Regions from separate parts of the Streptomyces sp. BA2 genome, predicted to be linked through region 1. Evidence: riboswitches for the same ligand, from Rfam matches in the RefSeq annotation. Region 1 holds a riboswitch; the other holds the start of a gene.

Region 1 (3,575 bases):
GACCTCGCTGATCTCGGAGCGGATGCGCTCCTCGTAACCGTCCGTGTCGATGCGGCCCGCTCGCAAGTCGGCCCGTGCGGTGCGCAGTTCGGTGGTCTGCGGGAACGAGCCGATGGTGGTCGTGGGAAGCAGCGGCAGACCGAGGCGGGTTCGCTGAGCCGCCGCACGCTCCGGATAGGCGTGCGCGCGGCGGCCATCGGAGCCCGTGACGGCGGCGACGCGGGAACGTACGGCCGGATCGTGGGTGAGGGCCGAGCCCGAGCGGGACGCCAGGTCGGCGCGGTTGGCGGACAGTTCGGCCGTGATGGTGTCCCTGCCCTGCACCAGGCCGCGGGCCAGCGTGGCGATCTCGGTGGTCTTCTGGTGGGCGAAGGCGAGCCAGCGGGCGATCTGCGGGTCGATGTCCCGCTCGGCGGTGGCATCCAGCGGGACGTGCAGCAGGGAGCAGGACGCGGAGACGTCGACCCGGTCGGCGAGGCCCAGGAGCGTGCCCAGCGTGGACAGGGACTTCTCCAGGTCGTTGATCCAGATGTTGCGGCCGTTGACGACGCCCGCGACCAGCCGCTTGCCGGGCAGCCCGCCGACGGCGGCGAGGTCCTCGAGCTGGCTGGCGGCGGACTCCGTGAAGTCCAGGGCGAGGCCCTCCACCGGCGCCTTGGCGAGCACCGGCAGCGCCTCGCCGAGCCTGCCGAAGTAGGAGGCGACGAGCAGCTTCGGGCGGTCGGTGAGGGCGCCCAGGTCACGGTAGGCGCGTGCGACGGCGTTGAGCTCCGCCGGGGTGCGGTCCTGGACGAGGGCGGGCTCGTCGAGCTGCACCCACTCGGCGCCCGCCGCGCGCAGGTCGGCGATGACCTCGGCGTACACGGGCAGCAGACGGTCAAGGAGCGTCAGGGGCTCGAAGCCCGCGGCCACGCCGGGCGCGGGCTTGGCGAGCAGCAGATAGGTCACAGGGCCGACCAGCACCGGGCGTGCGGCGAGGCCGAGCGCGACGGCCTCCTTGAGCTCGGCGACCTGCTTGGCCGAGTCGGCGGTGAAGACGGTGTCGGGGCCCAGCTCCGGTACGAGGTAGTGGTAGTTGGTGTCGAACCACTTGGTCATCTCAAGGGGCGCCACGTCCTGGGTGCCGCGTGCCATCGCGAAGTAACCGTCGAGCGCGTCGGTGTCGACGGCCTCGCGGTGCCGCCGCGGGACGGCGCCGACCATGACGCTGGTGTCCAGGACATGGTCGTAGTACGAGAAGTCACCGGTCGGCACTTCGTGGATGCCGGCGTCGGACAGGTGCCGCCAGGTGGACCGGCGCAGCCGCGCCGCGGTCTCCCGGAGGGTGTCGGCGCTGACGCGGCCCTTCCAATAGCCCTCGACGGCCTTCTTCAGTTCCCGGTCGGGGCCCTGGCGGGGGTAGCCGTACACGGTGGACCGTGCTGCCGCAGCTGCGGACTTCGCTGTCACGGAAATCTCCTTCGCGAGATGACTCCTGAGAATCCCGGGGACGGGACACGGACGCGAAGGGATGACGAACCGGATGGACCGGACGCGCGCCACCGGCGCGGTGCTCCACCTGATCTGTACGCCGACCCGCCCACGAGGTCACCGGGATATCCGCACGTGAGGGATCACATGCGGGCAACAGGCAGGTCTTCGGACTTGTGGGCACACCTGCCGAGGCAGATCCCTACTGGCCGTCGCTTCCCGGATCCTGCTCGGATCCAGTGCGTATGACGGAGGTCGTTCCCACTCACCGCTGCGGGGCAGTCCCGGATTCCCACCGGGTTCCCTCTTACGACGCGTCTGCCTGGCGGACAGGGCGAACCAGCTGCACAGGTCAGGCTAGAGGGTGGTCGGCCTCTTGGGCAGTACTGATCACATTCCGGACCGTGAGGTGCGACACCAATGCCTTGGACGGGGGGCGAACACCTGATGGGGCGCGGAACAGATCACCACTCTGTTCCGCGCCCCGCTCACAGCAGCCGCGGGCCCCTCAGCCCGACGGCGGACCCGGGCCCCTCAGCCCCGGTCGTAGAGGTGGAACCCGCGCCCGCTCTTGCGGCCGAGCAGCCCCGCTTCCACCGAGTGAGACGGCGACGCGCTCGCGGGCGGCGCGTGCTGCGAGGGCGTCGGCCTCGCAGACCAGGGTGTCCAGGCCGGCGCGGGCGCACACTTCGGCGATTCCGGCGCCCATCTGGCCTCCGCCCACCACGCCGACCCGGCGAATGGCCGCGGTCATGACTGACCCTCCGAACGGCGGGCGAGCGGGTCGCGCACGAACGGCTGGTCCACAAGGTGGCGGCTGTAGGCATCGGTGGTGAAGAACGCGGGCAACTCCCGTGCCAGCGCGCTCCGTTCGAAGAGCCCGCGGATTTCGTCGAGCGGCGCCCACGGGTACTCCGCCCCCAAGGCGGCGAGTTCGTCCTCCACCAGCGCGAGTACGGTCGTGCGATCGACGGCCCGGTGGCGCAGCCACTGCCAGATCTGCACCCGGGCGATCTCGGCCGTGGCCGCGTCCTCCATCAGCCCGTACAGGGCGACGGCCCCCCGCCCCCGCAGCCAGGCGGCGAAGTAACGCAGGGCGACCGCGATGTTCGTGCGCACGCCCTCCGCTGTGGGCGGCGCGCTGACGCGGCGCACGGACAGCAGCTGAGCCGCCGTCACCTCGACGTCGTCGCGGGTGCGGTCGATCTGATGCGGGCGGGTGCCGAGCACCCCGTCGAACACCCCGCGGCACACGGGGACAAGCGCGGGATGGGCGACCCAGGAGCCGTCGAAGCCGTCCTCGGCCTCGCGTTCCTTGTCCAGGCGCACCGTGGCGATGGCCGCCTGATGGGCGTCCGGGTCCTTGCCGGGCACGTGGGCGGCCATGCCGCCGATCGCGTGGGCACCGCGCTTGTGGCAGGTGCGTACGAGGAGATCGGTGTACGCGCGCATGAAGGGGGCGGTCATGGTGACCTTCGCCCGGTCGGGCAGCAGAAAGTCGGTGCGGTGCCCGAAGGTCTTGATGAGGCTGAAGAGGTAGTCCCAGCGGCCCGCGTTGAGGCCCGAGCTGTGCTCGCGGAGCTCGTGGAGGATCTCCTCCATCTGGACGGCCGCCGTGATGGTCTCGATCAGGACGGTGGCCCGGATCGTGCCGTGCGGGATGCCCATGAGGTCCTGGGCGAGGACGAAAACGTCGTTCCACAGCCGCGCCTCGTCGCGGTTCTCCAGCTTCGGCAGATAGAAGTACGGGCCGTGCCCGGCGTCGATCTGCCGCTGGGCGCAGTGGAAGAAGTAGAGCCCGAAGTCGACCAGGGAGGCGGGCGCGGGCCTGCCGTCGAACTCCAGGTGCTCTTCGGTCAGATGCCAGCCGCGCGGGCGGACGACGATGGTCGCGAGGCGCTCGCCGAGCCGGTACCGCTTCCCCTCCGGCGTGGTGAAGTCGATCCTGCGCTCGATGGCGTCGAGCAGGTTCAGCTGACCGCCGATGATGTTGTCCCAGGTGGGTGAGGTGGCGTCCTCGAAGTCCGCCATCCACACCCGCGCACCGGAGTTGAGGGCGTTGACCGCCATCGCGCGCTCGGGCGGTCCGGTGATCTCCACTCGGC
Region 2 (3,575 bases), 5.4 Mb from region 1:
CACCGGACGGAACGGGCATGGGACCTCTGCGCGCGGGTAGCAGAGACGGACGCCCACCACGCCTCGGAGCCCCGCCCATCGCATACTGGAAGGCATGGAGACCGTCTCCCGGGAGTTCGTGCGGGCCGCCCCGCGGCTCGACGGCATGGTGGTGTCCGCGGTCGGCTACCGCACGGAGGGTGAGCGGCCCGGCCTGCACCGCGGCCTGCCGTCCCCGTACCTGACGCTGATCTTCTCGCTCGACGGCCCCGTCGTCAGCGGCCTCACCCCCGAGCAGGCGGGCGGCCGCGACGCCACCCGCACGGACATCGTCCTCGGCGGCCTGCACCAGTCCCCGGCGTACGTCGTCCGGCCCGAGCACGAGGCGGGCATCCAGCTCGCCGTGCACCCGCTCGCCGCCCGCGCCCTGTTCGGCGTACCGGCCGCGGAACTGGCCGGTGAGCTGGTGACGCCCGGCGCGGAGGTGATGGGGCGCCGCGCCGCCGACGTACGGGAGATGCTGTGCGAGCAGGGCTGCTGGGCGGAGCGGTTCGCCTCCGTGTCCGCCTACTTGAGGCAGCGCGCGGCCGACGACGCCTCCGGCGGATCCGTACGGCCAGAGGTCGCCGAGGCCTGGGCCTGGCTCGCCCGGCACCGGGGCGTCGGCACCCTGCGCGGCCTCTCCCGGCACGTCGCCCTCAGCGAACGCCGCCTCACCACGCTCTTCCGCGCCGAGACGGGCCTGAGCCCCAAGCAGGCAGGACGCCTGATGCGCTTCCAGCGCGCACGGAACGCCCTCGTACGCCCGGTCGCGACGGGCGGCGCCCCCGACCTGGCCCGCGTCGCCGCCGACTGCGGCTACTACGACCACTCCCACCTGGTACGGGACTTCCAGCAGTACACCGGGGTGAGCCCCAGCGGCTGGCTGGCCGAAGAGTGCCGGAATATCCAAGCCGGGAGCCATGGCGGGGGCGAAGAGTAGGAGCCATGAACACCACCGAGAAGCAGCAGCCCCAGTCCACCTCCGCCTCAGCCGGACGCGCCCCCGACGTCTGGCCGACCCTCCAGGCGCACGACGCCCCCGCCCTGATCGACTTCCTGGTCGGCACGGTCGGCTTCCTGCGCACCGCCGTCTACGAGGACGGCGACCGCGTGGCCCACGCCGAGCTCGACTGGCCCGAAGGCGGGGCCATCATGCTCGGCTCGTACGACGAGAAGTCCCAGGAGTGGTGCCTGAAGCCGGGCACCTTCGGCGCGTACGTCGTCACCGACCACGTGGACGACCTCTACGAGCGGCTCACCGCCGCGGGGGTCGAGATCATCCGGGAGATCGAGGACCAGCCGTACGGCAGCCGGGAGTTCGGGATCGCCGACCCCGAGGGCAACAAGTGGTCCTTCGGTACCTACCGCGGAGCTCCAAGGCCCGAGCAGCCGGCCTGACCTCGCGTGAGGGCAGGCGTCCTGACCCCGCGTGATAGCTTGCGCACGCCAGTCAACCCACACCAGGGCCAGGGAATCCGGTGCGAATCCGGAACTGACGCGCAGCGGTGAGGGGGAACGGGCGGGGCCACGGCCACTGGGCGTCCACGGACGCCTGGGAAGGCGCCCCGCCCGGCCGATCCCCGAGTCCGAAGACCTGCTGGCACCTTCGCCCCCGCACCGGGCGGCGGAGGTGACGAAGCAGGCCAGGCTCCGCGTATGAGCCGTGAGACTCAAGGGATCGTGTGTCCTCCACAGCCCGTCGTGTACGTGTCCCCATGCTCCTCAGCACGGCCCTCGCCGTCACGCTGACCTCGTGCGGAGGCGGCTCGTCGGCCACCTCCAGCGGGGGCGGGAAGGCAGCGGGATACCCACTGACCCTCACCTCCTGCGGCAAGAAGGCGGAGATCAAGGCGCCGCCGCAGCGGGCGGTCTCCCTCGATCAGGGCTCCACGGAGATCCTGCTCTCCCTCGGCCTCGCGGACCGCATGGCAGGCACCGGCACCTGGACGGATCCGGTGCTCAAGGGTCTGGAGAAGGACAACGCCAAGGTCGACCGGCTCGCCGACAGCTACCCCTCCTTCGAGAAGGTCCTCGCCCAGGAGCCGGACTTCGTCACCGCCTCCTTCCTGGCGACGGTCAGCAAGGGCGGCGTCGCCGACCGCTCCAAGTTCGCCGAACTCGGCGTACCCGCCTATGTCTCGCCCTCCGACTGCGCGGGCAAGGACAACAGCGGCGACGGCGACGGCCGCCGCGACAAGACGCTGACGATGGACACGGTGTACGGCGAAGTGCGGGACCTGGCCAAGGCGTTCGGGGTCGAGAAGCGCGGCGAGCGGCTGATCGCCGACCTCAAGGGCCGGGTGGCGAAGGCCACGAAGACGATCAAGAAGGCCGACGCGTCCGGCACGACGCTCCTCTACTGGTTCGCCAACTCCGACGCGCCCTACATCGCGGGCTGCTGCGGAGCACCGGGCATCATCACGCGCGAACTGGGCGTGAAGAACGTCTTCGACGACACCCGTGAGGAGTGGCCCCAGATCAACTGGGAGACGGTGGCGGACCGCGACCCGGACGTGCTGGTCATCGGCGACCTCACGCGCAAGTCACAGACGGCCGAGAGCGCGAAGAAGAAGATCGAGTTCCTGGAGTCCAACCCGGTCACCAAGAACCTGACCGCCGTGAAGAAGAAGCGGTACGTGCTGCTGAGCGGCCAGGCCATGAACCCGACGATCCGCACGGTGGACGGCGTGGAACAAGTCGCCGACGCGTTGCGCGAGTTCGGGCTCGCCAAGTGAGGAAGGCCGCCCCGGGCGGCATACGTTCCGCCCTGCTCTGGACGACGGGCCTGGCCGCCCTCGCCCTCTCCGTGGCGGTGGCCGTCACCATCGGGCCAGCGGACATCTCCGTACCGGACGTGTGGTCCGCGGTGGCGTCCCACCTCGGCTGGGGAGAGGCGACGCTGACGCCGATCAGGGACGGCATCGTCTGGAACCTGCGCATGCCGCGCACGCTCCTCGCGGCCGTCTGCGGCGCCGGCCTCGCGGTCTGCGGAACGGTCCTCCAGTCCCTCCTGCGCAACCCGCTCGCCGACCCCTTCGTGCTCGGCGTCTCTTCGGGGGCGTCCACGGGCGCGGTCGCGATCGTCGTCCTGGGGGTCGGCGGGGGAGTGGTGTCGGTCTCGGCGGGAGCCTTCGTAGGGGCCGTCACCTCCTTCGCACTGGTCCTCTTCCTGAGCCACACCCTGGGCGGAAGCGCCGACAGGGTGGTGCTGTCAGGCGTGGCGGCGATGCAACTGTTCTCCGCCCTCACCTCGTTCGTGATCCTGACGTCGGGCGACGCGGAGACGACGCGGAGTGTCCTGTTCTGGCTGCTCGGCTCGTTGAGCGGGGTGGGCTGGACGGACGTCTGGCTGTGCGCGGCGGTGCTCTTCGTGGCCCTCGCGATCTGCCTGACGCAGGCCCGCACGCTGGACGCGTTCGTGTTCGGCCAGGACGCGGCGGCGACGCTGGGCGTACACGTGGCCCGCACCCGCCTGCTGCTGCTCTCCATCACGGCCCTCCTCACGGCAGCCCTGGTCAGCAGCGCGGGCGCCATCGGCTTCGTGGGCCTGGTCC

Evidence for each region. A riboswitch is a leader RNA that binds a small molecule or an ion and turns the genes downstream of it on or off. The one in region 1 is predicted to bind cobalamin.
Region 2: linked by a shared signal. The riboswitch ahead of E5671_RS16140 (ABC transporter substrate-binding protein) and the one ahead of metE (5-methyltetrahydropteroyltriglutamate--homocysteine S-methyltransferase) in region 1 are both predicted to bind cobalamin.

Annotation. Positions count from the first base shown of each region.
Region 1 covers NZ_WSRO01000002.1:8,382,309-8,385,883, forward strand. The annotation lists gene metE (5-methyltetrahydropteroyltriglutamate--homocysteine S-methyltransferase) at 1-1,449, opposite strand, end outside; cobalamin riboswitch at 1,613-1,829, opposite strand; partial or broken gene E5671_RS40145 (3-hydroxyacyl-CoA dehydrogenase NAD-binding domain-containing protein) at 2,069-2,224, opposite strand; gene aceB (malate synthase A) at 2,221-3,575, opposite strand, start outside.
Region 2 covers NZ_WSRO01000002.1:2,971,821-2,975,395, reverse strand. The annotation lists gene E5671_RS16150 (helix-turn-helix transcriptional regulator) at 95-961, shown strand; gene E5671_RS16145 (VOC family protein) at 967-1,419, shown strand; cobalamin riboswitch at 1,452-1,637, shown strand; gene E5671_RS16140 (ABC transporter substrate-binding protein) at 1,737-2,756, shown strand; gene E5671_RS16135 (iron chelate uptake ABC transporter family permease subunit) at 2,753-3,575, shown strand, end outside.